DNA from 3 places in the Peribacillus sp. FSL E2-0218 genome. Region 1 is predicted to be linked to each of the others. Evidence: riboswitches for the same ligand, from Rfam matches in the RefSeq annotation. Region 1 holds a riboswitch; each other region holds the start of a gene.

Region 1 (8,414 bases):
GAAAAATATGGGATTGATGGCGTTATGATCGGGCGAGGCATTTTTAAGAATCCTTTCGCTTTTGAAAAAGAACCAAAAGAGCATAGCAGTAAAGAATACCTTGATCTTTTAAGGCTGCAGCTTGATCTTCAAGATCAATATGCGGAAGTGCTGCCACGTTCCATCACAGGGCTTCATCGCTTTTTCAAAATTTACGTCAAAGGATTCCGCGGAGCTGGTGAACTAAGAAACCAGTTAATGAATACGAAATCAACTGATGAAGTGCGTGCATTGCTTGATAACTTTGGAAAACAAAACGGCGACAGTGAACTGAGATGACTCGCAAAAGGTTTGTCGTGATGAAACTGAAAATCCGGGAATCCGTAATGGTTCCCGGATTTTCAGCTGTGTTTATTCCCAGCCATTTGTGAAATAATGAAGGTACTGTGAAAAAGAAAACGATACAGGAGGTTTATGAATGCATAATCATGATATATTAATCCGATTAAGGTATGCGCTCGATATAAAAAATAAAGATATGGTAGAGATATTCAAACTTGGGGATATTGACGTGACAAGGGAAGAAGTCATGCAGATGCTCACAAAACCAAAAGATGGATTCGATGATGAATACGAAGATGATATCGATGATGATGGTATAAACTGCAATAACATGATGTTGGAGTCCTTTTTAAATGGCTTGATCATTTTTAAAAGAGGGAAGCAAGAGCCAAAACCGAACCAGCCCGAAAGTCCGGCACCAGCTCCAAGGATCAAGGAAAGCATGAATAATATTTTGCTGAAGAAATTGAAAATAGCCCTGTCGTTGACCAGTGAGGACGTGATTGATATTCTGGATGAAGCTGGGGTCATGATAAATAAAGGGGAACTAAGCGCCATCTTAAGAAAAGTGGGGCATAGGAATTATAAAGAGTGCGGGGATAAATACGCCAGGAATTTCTTAAAAGGATTAGCTTATAAATACAGGGGATAAGGTGCGGCGAAGAAGTGGACTACCCCACTTAGCTGCTGCACTTTATCAAGATATTGAAGAGACGCTTTTTCAGGTACATTCCGAAACAGCGTTGGTGAAAGGCTTGGGCGGTAGGCTCAAGCCTTTTCCTATGTTCGGGCATGCATTAGGCAGCCATCTGGACAATGCGAAACCTCTACATGCAGCCCTGTGAATGCGAAGGGCGGGCTGGATTGAATCCTTCCCAGCACCTGCCCGTTTTTCCTTGATCGATATAGCCCGTTATCAAGAAGTTCGCCAATTTTTCAAGCTCTGGTTTACCTGTCGCAGCTGGATTAGCAAATGAAGGATATAAGCGGTTTTTTTCCAGAACCACGTCTAACATGGAGACAGGTCCAGACGGTGCTCCTGTGGCAATCATCCCCGTGTTACCATTGGTTTCCCTGTCTCTTATTCCAGATTGCTGTATATACAATATTCAGAAAAATATTATTATTTGAAGATATTACTTTATATATAAGCATTTCTAAAACCTACTAAAAAAACTATATAAATTAGGATTGTATTAATATAGAATAATATGTATTATTATTTAAAAATAATAATTTATAGAATGACTATATAAGTGTTAACTTTTTGAATAAGGAGTTTTGACAAAAGATGTTTAAGGGAAAAAAAGGTACTGAAAAGAAAACGGGCATTAACGCACATGTGTTAATCTTCTCGTTAATCGTTATTGCAGCAGTTTTGACATATATTGTCCCAGCCGGTCATTATGACAAGGTTGAGGTTAAAGGACATAGTGAGATTGATCCGGATACATTTAGATTCATCGATAGTGATCCAGTGGGGTTATTGGAGTTGTTCAGTAATATTCATACAGGTATGGTCAATGGTGCAGGGACGATATTCTTTGTTTTAATCATCGGAGGGGTATTCGGTATTATCAGCGCAACAGGGGCACTCGATACGTTCATAACCTCATTCGCCCGGAAGATGGCGAATCGCGAGAAGCTAATCATACCGGTCTTGATGCTGTTTTTTGCGATTTGCGGTGCTACGATGGGGATGTCTGATGAGACGGCAGTTTATGTGGGGTTGCTTGTGCCGCTAACGATCGCTTTAGGGTTTGATGCGGTAACCGGTTTTGCGATCGTTGTGGTTGGTGCATCGATGGGTTATACAGCTGGGTTCATGAATCCCTTTACAGTTGGCGTTGCACAGGGCATAGCGGAGCTGCCGACCTTTTCGGGTATTGGCTATCGCCTGATCGTTTTCGCTATCTTTTATATTATCGCCGTCATGTTCGTTTATCGACATGCGATGAAGGTGAAGGCGAATCCGGAGCTTGGCAGTTATGGCAAATTCGGGCGTTTAAATCAAGATACCAAACAACAACCAGCAGTGAAAATGACTTTTCGTCATAAATTGGTACTTGGTGCATTTTTACTTAACTTCATCATCTTAATTTTCGGGGTGATGAAATATGAATGGTATGTTACGGAGATTGCCGGTCTGTTTTTGATGTTCGGCATTATCATGGGAATACTCGGGAGACTATCGCCATCCAGCATTGCCGATAGCTTTGTGAAGGGCGCCGCGGAACTAATTGGCGGTGCCATCATTATCGGTTTGGCACAAGCAGTCCTTGTTATTTTTGAGTCTGGAGGATTGATGGATACAATCCTTTACTATGCTTCTGACTTATTGAATATGATTCCTTCGGGGTTTGCCGCTGTGGGCATGATGATTTTACAGCTCATCATTAATTTCTTGGTTCCTTCTGGAAGTGGACAAGCGGCACTTACCATGCCTTTAATGTCACCTCTTGCCGACCTTGTAGGTGTAACAAGGCAAACGGCCGTGCTTGCTTTCCAATTCGGGGATGGAATTGCGGCAAGTATATTCCCAACGAATGGTGCGCTCATTGCATCTCTTACGATCGCGGGAATCCCATGGAACAAATGGGTGAAATGGTATATTCCGTTCTTCATCATCCAATTGATTGTCTGTGCGATTTTATTAGTTGTGGCAGAGTGGATCAACTACGGACCATTTTAAGAAAAGGAAATTCTATCAATGTTTGAAACGATAGCGAAACAGGCGGTAGCAGATCGGCGCTACCTACATGAAACCAAGAGCTCTCTGGAAGCGAGTGGCAAACAAAGACATTCATACGTGAGCGACTTGAAGCATTAAATCTCCAGGTTTTGGACTTCGATCTCCCCGTGGTTACATGAAAGGAACGCAGGGCGAAAACCGATCGCCATGCGTGCAACTATCGTCGCATTGCCAATCATCCCTGAGGAGGGAAATAAACCGAATATCTCCAAGGTGAAGGACATTCCGCATGCTTCCGGGCATGACGGTCATACAGCCATTCTGCTGGCGACAGCGGAATGGTTCCTATTCATCATCCAATTGGCAGAGGAAATTATGCCAAGTGGTACCGACCGCTTCGTTAAAATGGGTGTGTTGGAAGGTGGAGAAGCGAATTTTGGCATTCAGTTGTGGCAAAGCATGGATGGGGAAGAAGGGCTTGAAAGCCGGAGGTTACGGCAATGGTTAAAGAATATCGCTAATAATCCGAATGACTCCGGCACAGCTTTGGAGTCATTTTTTTGATGGAAGAATGGAAGTGTAAGAGTATGTTGACGGGCAACTCCATTCAGCTGGAACATGACGAAAACCCGCAATCTTTGAAATGCGGGTTACATCGTTTAAGATGGCGCTTTTTGGTTTAGATTGACAACCAACTCCGCCACTTGTTTTGCCTGACCCTCCAGATGAAGAGATTGCTTCATCAAAGATACCATCAAGAAAGCTTGTTCACTTGTAGAAGTCTCAATCTGCTGGTTTGCGGCACGAGATTCCTGTGAATCATGCAGGATGGACCCAAATACTTCATGAATGTTCCTGTTCGTCTCTGTTAGTTGATTTATGCTTGATTCATAGAGACGCAATAGCTGGTTCACACCTTCGTTGGAAGAATAAATCGATCCGAATACCAGCTGGGATTCATGAGCAATCTTCGCTCCTTGTTCTACATCCATGATGGAATGTTCTACTTGCTTCTGGATCAATTCCGTTTCGTCTTGGATTTTACTGACCACACGGACAATTTCCTGGGCAGATAGATCTGACTGGTTAGCGAGATTCCTGACTTCTTCCGCAACGACTGCAAATCCTTTTCCTGCATCTCCCGCACGTGCTGCCTCTATGGAAGCATTAAGGGCTAAAAGATTAGTCTGATCGGAAATACGGTTAATCATGATGGTGAATTGCTCGATTTCTTGTATTCGCTGTTTAAATCGATGAATCGTACCTGCCAAACCGGATACATGTTCAGTGACTAACTTTAACTGAATATGAAGTTTCTTCATCAGCTGCTGGCCGGTATCCACATGAGTGCTGGTGGAATTGGAGTTTTCGGCAACCTCATGCGTACGCTTTGTAAGGTTGAGGACCTGTTCTTCCATGCCCTTCAGCTTCAGCATATTGGATTCCGACAGGTCCAATTTGCGTTCCGTTTTTACAGACATGTCCTGGATATTGGCATTAATTTGAGCTGAGGCACTATTGGTTTCCTGACTCGTTCCTTTTATCTCCGATGAGACAAGCAGCATTTCTTGTGACATTATATCCAATGCCGTAAGCAGCTCCGTTGTTTTTTGCTCGATTTTGCGGTTTTGCTCCCATAGGTTTCTTTTCATCGATTTTTTATGCAAAAGCAGGACGATCGTTGCCCCGCTAGTCAAAATTAGAAAGACTGCGTGTACCAGCAGAAGCGAAAAGGCATAATTGGATGTTCCGCAAAGCAGCTCCGGAAATAAGAAGTAACCTACCAGATGTTGCAAGGCAAAAATCATCGTGCTCAACAGGACAAGCTGGATGGAATCGAAGAAAGCGATTAAAGCGATGACCATAAAAATTGAAAAATGATACTCAACCAAACCATTTCCCCCAGCTATCATGGATATCGAGGAAAAGGTGAGGCAGAGCGTGATGGACCAAGGCAGCAACGGATGATTTCTATTTTTCTTATAGAAGATGGTTGCGATAAGGAAGAATAAGATAGGCAGCATAAACAATAGGACAAGCGAAAATTCCAGGTAAGAAGGAAGTTCAGCAATTCCCCGCATCATGAGATAGTCCTGTAAAAACCCCGTGTACCTGTGCAAGAAGTGAATGAAAATCCCCATTAAAACCGTTCCTGCACTAAACATCAGCATTAAATAATTCCCTTTGAATTTATTCATGGTCAGACTCCTCAATCAGTTAATAATCCAGATAAAAAAAGCCAACTAAACATAACGTTTAATTGGCCGGTTGCGCTACTGACTCCAAACCATCCAAGCGCCCATATACGGATAGTTCTTCAAAGTCTCAGGATTTAGATAATAACTATATCGGTTCGGATTTAGAAATCTTGACGGTTTAAAACCTGGTAAAAAATAGAAGGTGTCCTGGGAGAATGCTTCAATACCTTGTGAACCCGATTCCCCATTTTGTTTTATTTCGAATGCTTCTCATTCCCGTGTTTAAAGTTACCCGTAATCTTGGCGAGAAGCAATTGAACCTCCAATATGCTGTGTTCACAGTTTTTAATTTTTTTTATCAGGCGCTCGGCTTGTTTATCCTTTACGACCATGATTTGCTTCTTATTGAAATAAATGATCATGGTTGCTTTCTTTGTGAGGATATAAGTGAAGGGTTCTTCCAATAATTTATTTCTTTTATCTATTCCGCTCATTGAAATATCTCCTTTTTATAACGTTTTTGCCATATGTGCCACTTTTTAGTTTTAATATTCCTATTTTTTAGAAGAGTTAAGAAAAACACGAAAAATATTATTTGGAGAAAATAATATTTATTCTAAAAATTCATATTATAATACTTTATTCTTATGCTATATTATAGGGAGAATTATTTATTATCACGCATAATCAAAGAATTGGAGTGATTTCAATGAAGAAACTTGGTTTACTTAGTTTGTTTTTGATTTTGACTATCTTTATCTCGGCATGTGGGAGCAATGATGGGAAAGATGCTGGTGACGAAAAGAAAAATGAAAAAGTATATAAAGTGGGCGTGGATACGACATATCCGCCGTTTGAATTCAAAGAAGGAAACGAATATAAAGGCATTGATATTGATTTAATCAATGCAATTGCGAAAGACCAGAATTTTAAAATCAAGTTATCTCCGATGGATTTCGGCGGGATCATTCCAGCGATGCAAGCAAACCAGCTTGATGTGGCCATTGCAGGCATGAGCATTACCGAAGATAGAAAAAAGGTTGTTGATTTCTCGACGCCATATTTCGATGCAGGTTTGACTGTCGTCGTTACGAAGGATAATAAGTCCACTAAATCGGTTGCTGACCTTAAGGGGAAGACGGTAGCGGTCAAAAAAGGGACAACTGGTGCCAAATACGCACAGGATAATGCTGGTAAATTAAAGATTAAAGTGGTTCAGTTCAATGACTCTCCAGCGATGTTCCAGGAAGTGTCGAATGGCAATGCCGATGCACTTATCGAAGATTATCCGGTAATCTCGTATGCCATTGCCCAAAAAGACCTTGGCTTGAAAACCGTAGGTGAGCGCTTGAATGGGGATCAGTATGGAATTGCTGTATTGAAAGGCGAAAACCAGGATCTATTGAAGAAAATAGATGCGGGTCTTGCCAATCTGAAAAAAGACGGCAAATATGATGAAATCATAAAAACGTATCTTGGTGAATAGATTAAAGGCTCAATAAGCGCGCCTGAGGCGCGCTTTCTTTTTCGAAGGGGTGAAAGGAATGGATATAATTGTTGCGGCTTTGCCTATGTTAGTAAAAGGACTTCAGGTGACGCTTTACATCTTTGTGATTGCCATTATCCTAGGTTTTTTGATTGGTTTAGTAGTGGCCCTGCTGCGACTTGCCCCTATCAAGATCTTGAACTGGATTGCAAAGGTTTATGTGGATGCGATACGAGGGACGCCGTTCATCGTGCAGCTATTCTTTATATATTTCGGAGTGAATTCACTGAATCTCATCTCATTGAACAGTACGACAGCGGGAATAATCACCGTTGCAATCAATGCAGGAGCATATTTTGCTGAAATAATAAGAGCGGGGATACAATCCATTGATAAAGGCCAAACGGAAGCGGCAAGGTCAATCGGGTTCACTGGAACCCAAACGATGCGCTATGTCGTGCTGCCGCAAGCCTTTAGGAGGATGCTTCCTACGATTACGAACCAATCGATCATTAGCTTAAAAGATACTTCCCTATTGTCCGTCATCGGGATTGCCGATTTAACCCAGCAAGGCCAGATTCAAGCTTCGGCAACGTTTGAGGCATTCAAGATTTGGCTGGTTGTCGGTGTGATTTATTTCATCATCATTTATGTGATAACCCTAATTGCCAATTTCATTGAAAGGAGGGTTCAAGTGCGATGAGCATCATTACCGTAAAAAACCTAAGAAAATCTTTTGGAGCTGTAGAGGTCTTAAAGGATATTAATGCAGAAGTGCAGGAAAAGGAAGTTATTTGTGTAATAGGCCCTTCTGGATCAGGGAAAAGTACGTTTTTGCGTTGCCTGAACCTTCTTGAGGAGGTTACTGGCGGTGAGGTGATCGTAAACGGACATAATATAACCGATCCCAAAAGGAAAATCAATATTAACAAAGTAAGGCAAGAGGTAGGGATGGTCTTCCAGCATTTCAATCTATTTCCCCACAAGACGGTACTGGAAAACATCACATTGGGCCCGATTAAAATCCGCGCAACCGATAAAGCCGAGGCTGGCAGATTAGCACTTGAGCTATTGGATAAGGTGGGCCTGAGGGAAAAGGCAAATAGCTATCCAGGAGAACTTTCCGGCGGACAAAAGCAGCGGGTTGCCATTGCAAGGGCACTGGCGATGAATCCAAAGATCATGCTTTTCGACGAACCGACTTCTGCGCTTGATCCTGAAATGGTCGGAGATGTTTTAGAGGTAATGAAGCAGCTTGCCAAAGAGGGGATGACAATGGTCGTCGTCACGCATGAGATGGGCTTTGCCCGCGAAGTCGGTGACCGCGTCATTTTCATGGATGGCGGGTACATCGTTGAAGAAAATGAGCCGAGTGCATTATTCGGCAACCCACAGCATGAAAGAACCAAATCCTTCTTGAGTAAGGTGCTCTAAGCAGGACGCAAGGATGGACAAGAACCATCGGATGGCCGGGCAAATAAGCTGGCCATGAAGGAAGTTGTGCATAAAGTGTGGACAAAGGAATGCGGGACACGAGGGAACCTCGATCGCGCAACCGTTTCCCTTCACTTTGTGCATAACTTTTTTTAATTTAGGGAAAAGAAGCCTTTAGCAGGTGCGTGCAAAGGGTTAGATCATTAATATGGAAGGTGTCTAAATTCGCGAGTAAAGCAAGAAAAGGATGCCGTTTGTGCCTTCGTGGGTGAGCGGAACGAAA
Region 2 (8,414 bases), 960 kb from region 1:
TGCCGGCTGTTTATCTGACGCATCATCGTTCCCGCCACATGCAGCCAATACCAAAGAAGTGCCCAAAACTAAAGCTGCCCATTTCATTTTCATTGAATTTACCCCCTCTTCCTATTACCAATACAAGAACATTATACCAATGTCATTCCAGTTTAAAACCCTCCCCCAGCACTTCCGATGCGTCCGTGACGATTACAAACGCTTTAGGGTCAACGAGTTTCACCAATTGTTTCAATTTGGTGAATTCGGACTGGTCTATTACACACATCATGATTGGACGGGTGTCGTCCGTATACCCGCCATAACCGGATATCCCGGTTACCCCGCGATCCAGTTCATGTATGATAGCGTCCCTTACATCACGTTCATTATTTGTGATGATCAGGGCCATCTTGGATCGATTCAGCCCTACTTGGACAAGATCGATCGTTTTACTTGTCACATACAATGCAATCAAGGCATAAAGCCCTTTTTCAATATCAAAAACGATCGCGGCACTTAATACGATGATGCCATCGATAATGGCAACACAGATCCCCAGTGACATATGGGTGTACTTGTGAAAAATCTGCGCAGCTAAGTCAGTGCCTCCTGTCGAGCCTTTCCCACGAAAGACAATGCCTAGTCCAAGACCGACCATCAACCCGCCGCAAATGGACCCAAGCAGGGCATCATTCGTCCACGCATCCCAATCTTTTGTCAGAAATACCACTAAAGGCAAAAACAATGTCCCAATCAAGCTTTTGGCTCCGAAATGCCTTCCCAGGATGATAAGTCCCGCAATGAATAAAGGAATATTGAACCCCCACAGCACATAGGCTGGCTCCCAGCCGAGAGTGGACCGGAGGATCGTACTGATCCCGCTGACCCCACCCGATGCAACTTGATTGGGCAGCAGGAAAACATTAAAACCGATGGCAATTATGGCCGAACCCACGATTACCAATCCATATTCGATTAACTTTTGCAGCAAAGGGGGCTTCGGCTCCCTGTATCTTTTTCCCATTCTTTATTATCTCCTCAAACCATCATTCATCATTATGTAGTATTGGCGGATCATAGCATGACATCCCCATTCACATCCTGTAAAAATATTCCAGACCACCTTGTAAGGCATGCATGATTTCATACAAAAAGCCGGACCATAGAACGGGTCCGGCCATCTTATCTTATAGTTTTGAACGCAAGTACGCATCGATGAACATATCAATATCCCCATCCATGACCGCACCCAAGTTCCCGGTCTCCGCACTCGTACGGTGATCCTTGACCATGGAATACGGATGGAAAACATAAGAACGAATTTGGCTTCCCCAGCCAATTTCCTTTTGTTCACCGCGAATTTCATCCAGATCGGCTTGTTGCTGTTCAATTTCACGTTGATAAAGTTTGGCTTTCAGCATATTCATCGCTTGAGCCTTGTTTTTGATTTGCGATCTTTCGTTTTGGCACGTTACTACCGTATTGGTAGGTAAATGGGTGATACGGACAGCCGAATCAGTCGTATTGATATGCTGACCGCCGGCACCGCTTGCCCTGTACGTATCGACCTTCAAATCTTCGGTACGTATCTCGATATTGATCGTCTCATCGAATTCCGGCATGACTTCACAAGAAACGAATGAAGTATGGCGTCGCCCCGATGAATCAAAAGGAGAAATACGGACAAGACGGTGAACGCCTTTTTCCGCTTTCAAATATCCGTATGCGTTATGGCCTTTGAAAAGCAGGGTGACACTTTTGATACCCGCTTCATCACCTGGAAGGTAATCAAGGGTTTCAACTTTAAAGCCTCTTTTTTCACCCCATCTAGTATACATCCGCAGCAGCATCGAACCCCAATCCTGGGATTCCGTTCCGCCTGCGCCTGGATGAAGTTCCAGGATGGCGTTTTTCGAGTCATATTCTTCGCTTAGTAACAGTTGCAATTCGAAATCATTCATCTTTTGTGAAAGTGTCGTGATTTCTTCTTCAAGCTCTGCCAACAGTTCAGCATCATTCTCTTCTTTCACTAGTTCATACGTCAGATCCAGGTTTTCATATGATTCGTTCAAATCAGCGAGCTGGGTGACTTGCTCTTTCAGTGCATTCGTTTCATTGATGACAGTCTGGGCTTTTTGTTGATCATTCCAAAAATCAGGGTGTGTCATCTCATTTTCAAGCTGAGCGATTCGTGCCTCTTTTTCATCTAAGTCAAAGAGACCCCCTAAAGTCCGTTAATCGTTGCGCTGTCCGTTCAAGTTCATTTCTAATTTCTCCTAGTTCCATTTCCATTCACCTCATTAAATATGTTGAAAAAATCCCTGCAGAGGGATTCGCCTCAGTACAATTAAGCCTCTTCAAACTATATGCAAATATACGACTTTATGCAAACGAAACATGAAAAGAGGCGGCAAGCCCTGCACTTGACCGTCCCTTACTCATTATACACCTAATATTAGCCTACACTGCCATGGCAATTCTTATATTTTTTACCGCTGCCGCAAGGACATAACGTATTTCGCCCAACGTCATCCTTTTTACGGGCCGGAGCCTTTTTCACTTTGCCCCCGTCTTCTTCCTTCGGGTTCACCGCTTGTCCTTGTATGACTTCTTTCCGCTCTAGATTGTTGCGGATTTCAGCTTTCATGATGTATTTGGCGACTTCATCTTCCATAGAGGCTATCATCGCCTCAAACATGGCGAAGCCCTCTGATTGATATTCACGGAGCGGATCGATTTGGCCATAAGCACGAAGGTGAATCCCTTGGCGCAATTGCTCCATTGCATCGATATGATCCATCCATTTGCTATCTACCGCGCGAAGGACGATGACCTTTTCGAATTCACGCATTTGCTCTTCGGATAGCTCTTCTTCTTTTTGGTCATAGTCATTTTTCACTTTGGCTAAAATGAAATCAACCAATTCCGTTTCATTTTTCTCTTCTAAATCAGGTACGGAAATGGACCCCTCATCGAATAAGTTGCCGTTCAGGTAATCGACAAGGCCTTGCAGGTTCCAGCCTTCCTCATCACCCATTGGGGCAAATGCTGCCACATTGCGCTGGATGGAAGCCGCTATCATCGTTTCGACGATTTCGCGCAGGTTTTCGCTTTCCATCACATCGAAACGCTGCTTATAGATAATCTCCCGTTGCTGACGAAGAACATCATCATATTGCAGTAATTGCTTCCGGGAATCGAAGTTATTGCCTTCCACTCGTTTCTGTGCAGACTCGACGGCCCTCGTCACCATCTTGCTTTGAATCGGCTGGGTATCATCCATACCGAGTCGTGTCATCATGTTTTTCATGTTATCGGAGCCGAAACGGCGCATCAATTCATCTTCCATGGATAAATAGAATTGTGTGACCCCCGGATCTCCCTGACGGCCGGAACGACCACGCAGCTGGTTATCGATACGCCTGCTTTCATGACGCTCCGTTCCGATGACGGCAAGACCGCCGAGCTCCTTGACGCCTTCACCAAGCTTGATGTCCGTACCACGGCCAGCCATATTCGTAGCGATCGTAACGGAACCTTGATTCCCTGCATTGGCAATGATTTCCGCTTCACGCTCATGATTTTTCGCATTCAAGACATCGTGCGGAATCCCCTTTTTGGATAAATAGGCTGAAATGACTTCGGATGTTTCAATGGCAACCGTTCCGACAAGCACAGGCTGCCCCTTTGCATGCCTTTCGGCGATGTCCTCGACAACAGCCCGGAATTTACCATCGGTTGACGCATAAATGAGATCGGCCCGGTCATCCCTGATGATATTCCGGTTTGTAGGGATCGCAATGACATGCATATTATAAATGTTGCGGAACTCCTCTTCTTCCGTTTTGGCAGTCCCGGTCATACCGGAAAGTTTTTCGTACATCCGGAAATAATTCTGGAACGTGATCGTCGCAAGAGTCATGCTTTCATTTTGGATTTCAAGACCCTCTTTCGCTTCGATGGCCTGGTGGAGGCCTTCACTGTAACGGCGGCCTTTCATCAAACGGCCAGTAAATTGGTCGACGATGACTATTTCGCCTTCCTGAACGACATAATCCACATCCAAATGCATCGAAACATGCGCCTTCAACGCCTGATTGATATGATGATTCAAAGTAACGTGGGTGATATCGAATAAATTATCGATATTGAACGCTTTTTCGGCTCTGTTCATGCCTTCTTCCGTCAGCTGTACACCCTTTGTCTTTTCATCATACGTATAATCCTTTTCTTTTTGCAGCGTTTTGACAAACGCATTGGCCTGGATATAAAGCTGGGCCGATTTTTGTGCCGAACCGGAAATGATCAACGGCGTTCTCGCCTCATCAATCAAAATGGAATCGACTTCATCGATTACAGCAAAATGCAAGGGCCGCTGGACCATTTGTTCTTTATATAACACCATGTTGTCACGCAGGTAATCGAAGCCTAACTCATTATTCGTGCTATAGGTAACATCGGCATTATACGCCTCTTGTTTTTCCTCTTTTGAATGGCTGTTCAGGTTCAAACCGACGGTCAAACCAAGGAAGTCAAACAATACCCCCATCTCGGAGGCATCACGGTGGGCCAAGTATTCATTGACTGTAACGACATGGACGCCCTTACCAGTAAGCGCGTTTAAATAAACCGGCATGGTCGATGTCAATGTTTTACCTTCCCCTGTCTTCATTTCCGAGATATTGCCGTCATGAAGTGAGGCCCCACCCATGATTTGAACACGGTAAGGATATAAGCCAAGGGCACGCTTCGCTCCTTCACGGGCAACAGCAAAAGCCTCGACGAGCAGATCATCGACGGTCTCCCCGTTTTGGTAGCGCTCTTTGAACTCGCCCGTTTTGGCACGAAGCTGCTCATCCGATAATGCGGCCGTCTCATCAGCCAGCGATTCGACTTGGTCAGCAATCTTTTCCAGACGTTTAATTTCTCGCTTATTCGGATCAAAAACTTTATTTAATATATTAAGCATTCAATAACGCTCCTCTATTATGGTAATGATCGTTCCATGACAAAATTCATATAAGTAAGAAGAAATGCATCTTCTGTTATTCCTAATCCACGCTTAATTTTACCACTTCTATCCTAGAGGTACAACTTCATGTCACTTCCATGCCTATTGATCCGAATTCAATTCTTGCGAAAAACAATGGATAAATCATGAGTAAAACTGTTAAAATAGATGGAAGTATAAATAATTCATGGAATCTCCCCACTATTCCAAAAAGCAAATGTGAATGATCCATAACCTTCCATCATTTGATGCTGCCAAGGTAATCCAACCAGATTTCATGTTTGAATTTTTTTAAAGGTGGGCTACTAACATTTTAAGTAGAAGATAAATAGAACATGTTTCGAGGTGGTATTATGATTGGTGAACGTGTAAAAAAACTGCGTGAAGAAAAAAAGATGTCGATGACTGAACTCGCCGACAAAGCCGGTGTGGCAAAGTCTTACTTAAGTTCGCTAGAGCGTAACTTGCAAACGAACCCTTCCATTCAATTTCTCGAAAAAATCTCCGCCGTGCTGAACATTCCTGTTGATGCCCTCCTTTACGATGCACCAAACAAGGAAACCTTGGACAATGACTGGATGAAAATCGTGGAGGAAGCCATGAATTCCGGCGTGTCGAAACAACAATTCAGGGAATTCATCGAATTCAATAAATGGAGAAAAGACAAAGAAGAGTAGAAGTTTAATAGTCTACCTACATAATCCTGGAGTAAACAGCTTGAAAATGCTGGACTTACAGAAATCCAATACGAATAATCACCCCTATAAACAGCCAGGTCAGCCTCTGTTTATAGGGGTGTGTTTGGTAATTAGCTTCGCTCGCTCTCCTCTAGTGGAACCTCAAGGCATTTCCGTTCAAAAAAAGCACTAATTTCCTCTTTTTTAAAACCTAAGCTCCGTGCTTCTGATATTAAATCCACCCATTCTTGATCGATTTCCATTTTAGCCACCTCTTCTACCTCCTAAAATACCTTTGTATTTCAGGCAGACCAGCCATCTTAGTCGAGCGGACCTTAGACCTGTGCCTTTGCGCCCTTATCTTTCAATAAGTTTGCCTTTGTCATGGTACTAATTACCAAATACATTGCTTATAAACATATTATATCGGATACTTGCATCACATATTGTTATATTATGTCGCCAAACTAACAAAATGCAAAAAAATTTATCCGACAAAATATTACAATATTTAGAAAATTCAATAACCGCTTCCCTTTTATCATTTTCTCCTTTTTACGTAATAGTAAATCGTGCTTTTCCCATTCAGTTTATGCTGCAGGTTCACCCTCTCCACCACTAGTGGATCCAAGGCTTTTTGCACAGTCAGGTCGTCACCGCAGGTCGGGCAAAGCCACTCTCCATAGTCTGCACTGCTAAAAGAAGACCGATTGCATTTATGGCAATTCTTTTGATACAAAATATCCAGCCCCTTTGCACCTTAATCAAATCGTTTGTTATAAATTACACTATGTTCTTTTTAAAGAACTAACAACTTGAGTATAGTACAAAGGGAAGATTCAATAGAATAGGTAATATTAACTATTTATCTTATTAAAGAACACAAATTGTTCTTTATAAAAAACCATCCAGAGCCTGACCGCAATCTTGTAGCATGCAAAAAAGCACAACCCAAATGCTGGGCTGTGCTTTAGTTCATAGATTAAGATTTAGCTAGGTTCAATCAAACCGTAGCGACCATCTTTACGACGGTATACCACGTTCGTTGTGTTAGTATCCGCATTCGTGTAAACGAAGAAGCTGTGACCAAGCATATTCATTTGCAAAATCGCTTCTTCACTGTCCATCGGCTTCAAATCGAAGCGCTTATTGCGGACCACTTCAACATCATTATCATCTTCGAATTCATCTACCACTTCGTCAACGTCCGTGTTGAAAGCGAATGCTTCCGGAGTCGTTGATAAGTTGTTTCTGAATTTACGATTGACCTTCGTTTTATGTTTACGAATTTGGCGTTCAAGCTTGTCATTGATCAAATCGATGGCAGCATACATATCCGCATTTTCCTCTTCAGCACGAAGAACCAAATTCTGCATAGGAATCGTCACTTCGACCTTGGATGTATTATTGTTAACTTTCAAATTAACTAACACATTTGCATCAGGTGTATTGTTAAAATATCGTTCTAACTTGCCAATTTTCTTTTCGACGTATTCTCGAATTGCTGGAGTTACCTCAATGTTTTCACCGCGTACGTTGTAATTCATAAAGTGAGTCCTCCTTAAATTAAGACTATAACAGTTAGATTCTACAATACCCCTCCGGTTCCCTTTGGAAACATATCATGAAATATGTCGAAATTATGAAACAATTGTCGGAAGGTTTGGAAAGGGTTGATGTATACCCTACATTCATTATAACAAATGCCTGGCGATAAAGAAAAATTTAAGCTTTAATTATTTACAGAAAATTTAAATAAATGTAACATAATAGCCGTTTGGAAACCAAACGGCTGGGTTATCATTTTCTTTTATCGTAAAACATGCCATCGATTGATAGACTTTCATATGGGTTCATATATTTATTGGAGGAATTTTTCTTTTTGTTTATTTCCTGGATGTCCCGTTGTATTTCCTGCTTTTGAAGCTTCAGCAAGCTGTCTACCTGTTGATTGAGCAGCATCGTCCTGCGGCCTACCTGTTGTTCAGCAGCAGTGAAGGGCGGCTTGATTTGGGCAATGACTTCATCCCGCCGATCAATCAGCTCGGTGATCCTTTCTATTTTATCCTCACGTTCTGCAATCATCCGATCCTCCAGAACGGCAAGTAATTCGGCAGTCAAGTCGTGAAAAGCCTGAATCATTACACTTGCCCGCCTTGGCTGAATTGTTTTTTGCGGTTGATCTGAATGACTTCCTTCCACGTATTACGGAAATCAGTGACGAGTCCTTCCACCTCGTCCAAGGCAGCAACATCATTTTTCATATTCGCCTCTATCAGACGGCGATTCATGAAATCATACAGACTCATCATTTCCTTCGACACCTCGACATCCATGTTCAGCGTCACCATCAATTCGTGGATGATGTTTTGCGCCTTGATGATGTTGGTATTCTTCGCTTCGATATTTCCTGCTTCAATCGCCTTCCGCCCAAGCATGATGAACTTCAGGCAGCCATTGTATAGCATTAATGTCAGCTCTCCCGGGGACGCTGTATTGACCGAATTTTGTTGATACGACTGATAGGGATTATTAATCGCCATATTTATCTTCCTCTCCCGATTGCCTTAACTAAAATAAGATGCTAACGATGAACTTTGGCTATTTGCCTTTTGAATCGCCTTTTCCATGGCCGTGAACTGGCTGTAATAGCGGGATTCCAATTTCGCTAACTTTGTTTCGAATGCCGAGATCCTCGTATCCAGCCCATTGACCATTTTCCCGATGGTAAAATTATTATTCAC
Region 3 (8,414 bases), 2.4 Mb from region 1:
CAAACGACTCTATTAATCTCTGGACCCGGAACCCATCAACCGCCATTCATTGCCTATGATAAATGATCCCAAACAAAAGGAGTGTAATCGTATGAAAATCAAAGCAGGCAGCTGGGCTATGCTAAGCAAACAGGACAAAATGTTCATTCTGAAAGCCATCAGTGATCGCTCGAGAATGAAATATGTCTCATGAGGAATGAATCGCCATCCTTCCCCATAGGCATCCCCTCTCTTTTTTCAATGAACATGCTCTGATGCCAGAAAAAGGAGAGGCATCCCATTCAAACCGCTAACGCCATTCGCCATTTTCAGCTACATGACAAAAAAAGAAGCATGTGGTTGGACATGCTCCTTCCCTATATGTATCGGTATCAGACATATTTCTTCACGTTCGACGCCTTCTCCAACGGTTAAACATTAGAAAGCAAAAAATGCCCAGCAAACCGCCAAATGTATCAAGCACCACATCCTGCAGCAAAGGAGTGCGCCCGCCCGTAAGCATTTGATGCAGCTCATCGGCACTCGCATAAAGCAGGACACAAACCAAAGCCCCTGCAAACGCCAGAACAGCATGCTTTACAAAACTGCGCCAAACACCCAACGTCAACAACCCAAACACGAAAAAGATAAAAAGATGGGCCCCCTTCCGAATGAAAAACTCCAGAAACCCATTAACCCCCGCCGTATGGGCACTCACCTCAACCCCGCCATACATGAATGATAGGCCCTCCAACCGATCATACCAATACGGCGTATTGAACTGCGCCAAAAAAGGCGTAATGCTCTGCTCCTCATACGTCTGCGACGAAAAAAAGAAAATCACCATCGCCCAAAGCACGAACAGGATGGGGAATAGGTATTTTTGGATTATCAACGATCAGAATCCTCGATGATTGCACTTAATTTTCCCTTAAGCTCCTCCACCAGCTCCGTTATGGTAATATCCTCGCCAAACTCCCCTTTTGCGTATGTATCCTTTAAGATTTCTAAAAATTCCATTCCAAACTCCCACTCCCATATAGTCGAGCCGCCGTCTCCTACTGTTTCCCCATTCCTATTATTGAAATATAAGGAATATAGCTCATTTATTTGATAATCACATATTTGGTGGGTTATGGCAAGTTAAATTACTGTAAATATTCCATTATTAACTATTTCCTCTAGTATATTCAAAACAAAAAAAGGACCGATTCCTCAGCCCCAACATTCCCCAATTATGATTGACCTAGAAAATAAGTCATGACTGAAATTAAAACCAACATAATAGCAACATAAGACCCGATAAACAGCTTCTTTCTTCTCTGTTTCTTTTCATAAACTTCCTCGAACGTAATGAATTTGTTTTTTGTCATCAAATAATCTCCTTTAATTTTGATGGCAGCTAACTGACATCGCCCTCCGCGAAGTCCCTTTGCTTAATCTATATATATAGTATCGGCACACGGCGAAAAAATTTTAAGGTATTATTACCTATTTTTTTTGGATAAGTAAAATTTCATAAAACAGTTTGTTAATATACTTTTCATTAATTCAATACAAACTATAGAAATTTCTATATTACTTATTCCATCTGTAATTAATCCTAAAAATCTATTATTGGTATGTAATAAAAGAAATGGATGTTTAAATGATTTATTTTATTTCTGATATTTAGGAGGTATACGAAGAATCTAACTGGTTTTGAGGAAAAGGAGACTTACTTTGAACCATTTTATATGCCTAAGAATAAAATTCAAACAACATAAACCAAATAATTTATGAGAAAAAGCTAAAAAGTATTTTCACCCATCCAAAAAACGATAACCATAAAGGTATACTTAAAAGCGTTCCCCAAATCATTCCCAAAACAACATTTCTGACATCAATCATAATAATTATCCCTCATTTATTTTAGGATTTTTATTTTTATTGGTTCCCTGTTGTTCCGTTTGTAAACGTGTTATTGTGAAAGTACATCTCAGATTTAATTTCTCTTTCTCTACTCTTTTTTGTAAGCGATTTCATTTTATTGTTTTATTTATTACTTTTTCTTAAATAATTATATTACCTTTTAAAATTGTTTCAATATATCAGAAACCTATAAGGATCACTTATTATAGATTTCTGATAGACCAAGAGAAAAATTCACCATTATTTAAATTATTCAACTTGAAATCATGCTTACAGTAGATTAGCATCTAAAATAAATTCAAGTATGAAATATTTTATACAATAAATATTTTTCTCTTAGTATGTTAAGTTTTATAATCTTAATTATATCCGTTTGGGTTTTGAGTTTGCCATTTCCACGAGTCTGTACACATATCTTTTAAATCCTTCTCTGCACGCCAGCTTAAGACTTTTTCTGCTTTAGTAGGATTTGCGTAACAACTTCCTATATCGCCAGGGCGTCTATCTACAAATTGAAAAGGTATTTCTTTTTTATTTATTGAGCTAAATGTATTAATAAGGTCCATAACACTATAACCTCTACCTGTTCCAAGGTTGAATGCTTCAATTCCATTATTTTTTTCAAGGTATTCAAGTGCTTTTAAATGCCCTTTTACCAAGTCCGTGACATGGATGAAATCCCTGACACCAGTACCGTCATGAGTGTTATAATCATTTCCGAAAATAGATAGTTTTTCCCTTTTTCCAATTGCAACCTGTGTTACATATGGCATTAAATTATTTGGTATTCCATTCGGATTTTCCCCAATGCTTCCACTTTCATGAGCACCTATTGGATTAAAATAACGTAATAATGCTATTCTCCAAGTGGAATCTGAAATATGTAAATCTCTTAATATTTCTTCAATCATTAATTTTGTACGCCCATATGGGTTAGTTGCCGACAAAGGAAAAGATTCATCAATCGGGACGCTATCCGGGTGACCGTATACAGTAGCAGATGAACTAAAGACGAGTTTCTTAACATCGTGCTTTGCCATCAGTTCACACAAATTAATTGTGCCTGCTATATTATTATGATAATACATTAATGGGACTTCAACAGATTCCCCTACCGCTTTGAGCCCAGCAAAGTGCATTACTGCTTCAAAGCTATGATTTTCAAAAATAGTATTTAACTCATCACGTTCTAATAAATCGCACTTATAAAAAATGAAGTTCTTTCCTGTTAATTCCTTCACCCGATTTAATGATTCAAGATTGCTATTTGACAGGTTGTCCACTATTACAATATCATAACCTGTTTTTAAAAGTTCTATCGCTGCGTGACTTCCTATATAGCCCGCCCCTCCAGTTACCAGTATTGACACTTTAAAATTCCTCACTTCGATTTAGAATAAACTAACATGTATTTATCTAACTTAACATTAGGCGCAGTCTTAATATAACAACTCATTAATAAAAATAAATCTATAAAAAAAGATTGTATATAGTACAATAAATCCATTTTAAAAACAATAGCCTGTTATAAATTTACTTCCTCCTTATCTAGAAATCTGCAATCTCTAAGAAATTCTCTTACTTCTTCAATAGATAACCCTGCATTTTTAGCCTCTAGAATTAAATTAACCCATTCCTCAAGTTCATTGTTAGCTTCGATAACAAATTCCACCCAACTTGCGGTAACTCAGCCGTCTTAGCAGAGCCTTAGACCTGTAATTTTGCGTCCATACTTTTCAATAGGTTTGCCTTTCTCTTATTTTTACTTTCTTAATTTAACTATTTAATACCAACACTAATCTATTATACCTATTAGATAACCACGCTTTATTAATACTTTTGTAATATTAATTATATACCTAAAAGCATAATAATAGTCCAAAATACTATTCGTTTTTTTTCGTCATTTTTCCTCAAATAACGACATTTTTTTATAAAATACTAGATAAATAAGCCTTCGTTATAAAATTTTCATCCAAAATAGAGAGTTAATCAGCTATAATTTGCTCATTTTACTATTTCAAAAAAATATTTTTCACACTAATTAATTTTACTTATTATCTAGTAATTCAATAATCCCACCTAAAAAAAGCCAGTATCACAATCCATTTTTATGGCTGTGCCCTGACTTTCCTTTCATTTTATATATGTTTTTAAACCTTATACACTGGATTCCATTTGAATGCCTAATAAATGGCTGAACATTCCTCTCTTTTCCTTCGCTAACTGGTTATATTCACCCACCTGTATAATTTCTCCCTGATCCATAACAAGCACTTGATCTGCATGTCGTATCGTTGATAAGCGATGGGCTATTACGATAATCGTCATTTTTCCTTTTAATTTTTCTATAGCGAATTGAATCTTCGCTTCGTTCTCTGTATCCAATGCACTTGTTGCTTCATCCAAAACAAGGATGGCCGGTTTGCGTAAAATCGCTCGGGCTAACACCAAGCGCTGCCTTTCTCCTCCCGATAGTCGGATACCTCGATCACCGATAAGTGTATCTAGACCTTGCGGGAGCTTACTGACAAAATCGGCAGCTGCCGCGAATTCTAAAGACTCCCATATTAATACATCACTTGCGTCAGGGTCAATGAGCAGCAAATTTTCCCGTATCGTTGCATTAAAGAGAAAAGGATCTTGAGGTATATAACTAATCGATCTCCGATGCGATAATAGACGGTCATTAGTAAGGGGAATATCATCTATTCTGACTTCTCCCCTAATAGGTTGATTCAACCCCATTAATATATCTATTAAGGTGCTTTTTCCGGCACCAGATCGTCCTACAATAGCCGTCATACGGTTAGAAGGAATGTGGATGTTTATATTTTTAAGGGCATAGGTGCTCTCATTTTGATCATAACTAAAATAAACATTACGGCAATCCAATCCTTGTTTAATATCAATCGGCAAAATATTTTTATAATCGGATTCATATAATTCTCTCGCATCCCTACATTCATTTTGTAAATCCGACAAAGCTTTAAAAGATGGAAGCGTAGTTCCTATTTGTTCTAAGTTGGATTGTATGCTTGTAAATCTTGGCCATAGCCTAGAAAAAATGACCATTATCAGCATTAACTGTGCTGGCTGGGCCATGAACATCTTTATCGATATAAAAACAAAAATGGCAATTAAGAAGGAAGAAACAATTTTAAAAATCATTTGGGACGTCGTATTCAAAGTCGTTAACTTAATTCTATTTTTCTCCATTCTCTCACTTAAAGAAAGGAACCAATTCAAATGGGAATCCTCTAATGAATTACTTTTAATATCCTTCATTCCGTTAAGGTGATCTGTCATACCCGCTAAATAGGTTTGTGTTAGCTGAAAGGTTTCTTTTCCTACAGACTGAGAATTTTTCACAAAATTCCGGGATAGAAAAATGAGGATGATCCCAAAGGCTATGATAAAACTCGTCATGGGAACAGATAAATAAAAGGCTATGGCAATTTGAATGAAAGTAAAGATAAGGGAGGCTATAAATTGTAAAAATAAATTGATCCCTGCACTTACATTGAAAGTTTCATTTGTCATGATGTTAATAATATCGGATTTCCTCTTTTTTAAATAAAATCCCCAATTGACTTGAAGCAGGCCGCCATACGTCTCATCCCGTAACTTCCTAACAAATCCTTGTTGGATTTTCACGCCTAAGATGGTTTGATTTCGCTTAAAGATACTCTGCCCCACCATTAAGATCGCGTATACCCCAAGTATGAATAAAAGACTGAGCGTTTCTGGCATTCCAACGAATAATCCATTCACCCAGCCTAAGAAAGGAACTTCATCAGTTTTAATATCCATCACACCAGTCAATCCAATCAGTGGGATCAATAAGAAAATGCCTACACCTTCTAAAAAGCCTATTAAAATCATACAAATTAGATTGATATATAATATCTTCCCTGAATAGTCATGTACTTGTTTCGTAAAAAGGAAAAGATGCTTCATAACCATATCCTCCATTCGCTGGGCAATTTAATCGTTTCCTCCATGTTACTGGTGATCATGCGCGAAAATGGAAGGAAAGGCATTGATTATCCACTTTTCTAAGAATGTTTATTCATAACATGATGGTAAATTGGTGGGGTGGTGACGCGTGGACTCCTTGATAACCAAGAGGTATATTAAGTTTCAATAATATGTTTTCATTTGAGAACTGCCTATATCACATTGTTAACTAGACCTTTGTTCTTTTAACCCACCACTTTTGTTCTTTTTAGAGAACTTAGAAACAACAGTGAATCGATCCATCACTTCATAACCTGTAATGTAAAAAGGACCACTGCGAAGCCAAGCATGTGCAATCAGTCCGCCATTTTCATCTTTAGCTGTACCTAAGTAAAGTGTGCTATCAATATTTCTTCTTTCCAGCATTTTCATAGCCGCCATTGCCTTTACCAGGCATTGACTTTCCCAAATGGTGTAGCGACTCATGATAGTTATGGCTCGCGATACGTTTGCTAGGATCTCTTTATCCTCTGCAATCACTTCAAATGATGACTCTACCATCTGTTCACCCAGTGTGGGCGCCACTTTTGAAAATGAGCGACTTTTAAGATAACGGGCCCTGCCCAAATGAAAAAAAGTCTCTATATACAGCACCTTTGTCTTGAAATCTAAACGAAGAAAAGTCTGAGCTTTCTTCATGATAATCATTGTTCAAACCTCCTAGAGCTAAAGATTCATAATACTAGGAATGGATACTAACTAATCCTTGTTCCAACAATTGACTTATAAAGTCAGTGACATGTGCCGTACAATCGGATTGTTCGACATGATATTGCGATTGTAATGTTGTCACTAGTTCTTGAACCGTAACGGGTTGCTTCATCAATTCCCATATTTCCCCGCCTAATTCGCCCAGATTATAATACTTACCGTTAGAAACACTTAACATGACTTTTTCCCCATCCATATCACTTACTATGTTTCCTGGACTTTGGCTATATAAATTCTTTGAATTGAGTTGATTACTGATCATGATACACTTTCCTCCCTTTTTAATACATGTAAAATCATTTCCGCTAATTCTGGTGCAGTGAAGCGATTTATCGGTCTCTGCAATTGGAAAAACTCAATTTTCTGAAGCAATTTAGCTGAAGTATTAAAATGCCAATCCATCAATCCGGATTTTTCCAAGAAAAAATTACGATATGTATGTTGATACAATTTATAAAACCTTTGAAGAGATTGTATGGGCTTAATATTGATCTCGGTACCTTCTCCCTTAATCAATTCAAATACACCAGCGAGTGGGAGTTGTTGGGTAATAAACTGGTCTTGAACAGGAACAGCGAATTTATCTTCTCTCACGATGAGTGGCTGATAGTTTGTTGAATCCATATCAAAATGATTTAAACTTTCCAGCCATAATTTTTGTTGTGGATAGGAAGGTGTGACAATTGGGATATTTTCATTATTTAGCGTCACCGGGATGACATCATCACTCAAGAGCTTATAGCCCTTTTTTAAAAAAGCTGAAGCAAGAGTGGATTTCCCAGCACCAGAATCACCAACAATTGCATATGCCTTACCATTAATGGCCACCGCACTTCCGTGGATAGGAAGGATGTTCCTTTGCATCAAAAGAGCTCCCATACATGTTCCAAGGATATAAAGACGAATCTCATCTTCCTCTGCCTCATCAATTGGAGCAAATCTAATTCTACTTCCGCTTTCAATCAAGAAAATAGCGGTCCCGGAAACTTGGAACAAGATCCAGTCTTTCTTTATGACAAAATCATCATTGGGATCTGAATGCTCAGACCATAATGCGTGTAGATCAGCCTTTTCGATAACGATATCCGCTTTACCCTCAACTAGATTAATAGGAAGCAATTCCGCCAGAGGTATATCACTTGAAATAGTTAAACCATATGCTTCATAAACAGTTCCTGCTTTACTACCAATCATCTAAATACCCCCGCACATAAATAACATCTCTTAATTAAACTAGCTCTAATGTATACGTCATACCCCTATTAACTGGTAAATAGGGGCTTATGGGAATCCTAACAGACTTGATAGCGTAAAAAAGTTTAACTAAAAGTTATGTCACCTTTAGGTGTATTTGATGGGAAAGCAGCATCTGTAAAGTTCCCATCGACTCCAAGCATCGTTTGATTAACATCAAGGATTTCCAATTCAGGTTTTTTCCATTCTTTTTTCAAAGTATTCACCTCCTTTTAATTGAATTGTTTTAAAAATCGAGACACGATTAAACTCCGCATGAGGAATTTATGGTCAGGATTTGTAGCAAGTTCGGGGCCAGTTCCTTTTTTAACCGTTACTAAAGCATTCTTTATCGCTTGACCATCCAGGAATTCTAGTGCTTTGTCATCTGTGCTCAGTTCCTCAATCTCTTTTATGAATTCACCCCATTTAGGAATCATACGGTGGACCCAATCAGCTCCTTGCACACCCCTGAACCGCTGGTTTAGCCTTACTTTATCAGGTAAGACGTTCACTGTAGCATTCCGAATCAGGGCACGATCCATTCCCTTCTGTACATA

The links. Region 1 has a riboswitch for cyclic di-GMP ahead of MHI53_RS03115 (methyl-accepting chemotaxis protein). Riboswitches for the same ligand answer to the same signal wherever they lie in the genome.
Region 2: it holds a riboswitch for cyclic di-GMP, as region 1 does, so the genes downstream of both, MHI53_RS23635 (anti-repressor SinI family protein) here and MHI53_RS03115 (methyl-accepting chemotaxis protein) in region 1, are expected to answer to the same signal.
Region 3: it holds a riboswitch for cyclic di-GMP, as region 1 does, so the genes downstream of both, galE (UDP-glucose 4-epimerase GalE) here and MHI53_RS03115 (methyl-accepting chemotaxis protein) in region 1, are expected to answer to the same signal.

What each region holds. Positions count from the first base shown of each region.
Region 1 is NZ_CP150304.1:650,188-658,601, forward strand. Features, by position in the region: gene MHI53_RS03090 (tRNA-dihydrouridine synthase) at 1-318, shown strand, start outside; gene MHI53_RS03095 (DUF1456 family protein) at 458-973, shown strand; gene MHI53_RS03100 (hypothetical protein) at 1,149-1,373, opposite strand; gene MHI53_RS03105 (YfcC family protein) at 1,613-3,013, shown strand; gene MHI53_RS03110 (hypothetical protein) at 3,221-3,577, shown strand; gene MHI53_RS03115 (methyl-accepting chemotaxis protein) at 3,673-5,211, opposite strand; cyclic di-GMP riboswitch class II at 5,269-5,350, opposite strand; gene MHI53_RS03120 (hypothetical protein) at 5,466-5,705, opposite strand; gene MHI53_RS03125 (transporter substrate-binding domain-containing protein) at 5,921-6,697, shown strand; gene MHI53_RS03130 (amino acid ABC transporter permease) at 6,756-7,400, shown strand; gene MHI53_RS03135 (amino acid ABC transporter ATP-binding protein) at 7,397-8,131, shown strand.
Region 2 is NZ_CP150304.1:4,869,802-4,878,215, forward strand. Features, by position in the region: gene cccB (cytochrome c551) at 1-93, opposite strand, end outside; gene MHI53_RS23615 (YitT family protein) at 143-1,006, opposite strand; one part of gene prfB (peptide chain release factor 2) at 1,170-2,204, opposite strand; one part of gene prfB (peptide chain release factor 2) at 2,206-2,268, opposite strand; gene secA (preprotein translocase subunit SecA) at 2,438-4,951, opposite strand; gene MHI53_RS23630 (helix-turn-helix domain-containing protein) at 5,347-5,670, shown strand; gene MHI53_RS23635 (anti-repressor SinI family protein) at 5,802-5,933, opposite strand; cyclic di-GMP riboswitch class I at 5,973-6,058, opposite strand; gene MHI53_RS23640 (hypothetical protein) at 6,212-6,409, opposite strand; gene raiA (ribosome-associated translation inhibitor RaiA) at 6,660-7,217, opposite strand; gene MHI53_RS23650 (flagellar protein FliT) at 7,471-7,812, opposite strand; gene fliS (flagellar export chaperone FliS) at 7,812-8,213, opposite strand; gene MHI53_RS23660 (flagellar hook-associated protein 2) at 8,238-8,414, opposite strand, start outside.
Region 3 is NZ_CP150304.1:3,430,750-3,439,163, forward strand. Features, by position in the region: gene MHI53_RS16550 (VanZ family protein) at 386-874, opposite strand; gene MHI53_RS16555 (hypothetical protein) at 871-999, opposite strand; gene MHI53_RS16560 (hypothetical protein) at 1,215-1,352, opposite strand; gene galE (UDP-glucose 4-epimerase GalE) at 2,250-3,260, opposite strand; cyclic di-GMP riboswitch class I at 3,569-3,650, opposite strand; gene MHI53_RS16570 (ABC transporter ATP-binding protein) at 4,051-5,850, opposite strand; gene MHI53_RS16575 (lasso peptide biosynthesis B2 protein) at 6,076-6,558, opposite strand; gene MHI53_RS16580 (lasso peptide biosynthesis PqqD family chaperone) at 6,593-6,883, opposite strand; gene MHI53_RS16585 (aldolase) at 6,880-7,815, opposite strand; gene MHI53_RS16590 (paeninodin family lasso peptide) at 7,941-8,072, opposite strand; gene MHI53_RS16595 (lasso peptide isopeptide bond-forming cyclase) at 8,088-8,414, opposite strand, start outside.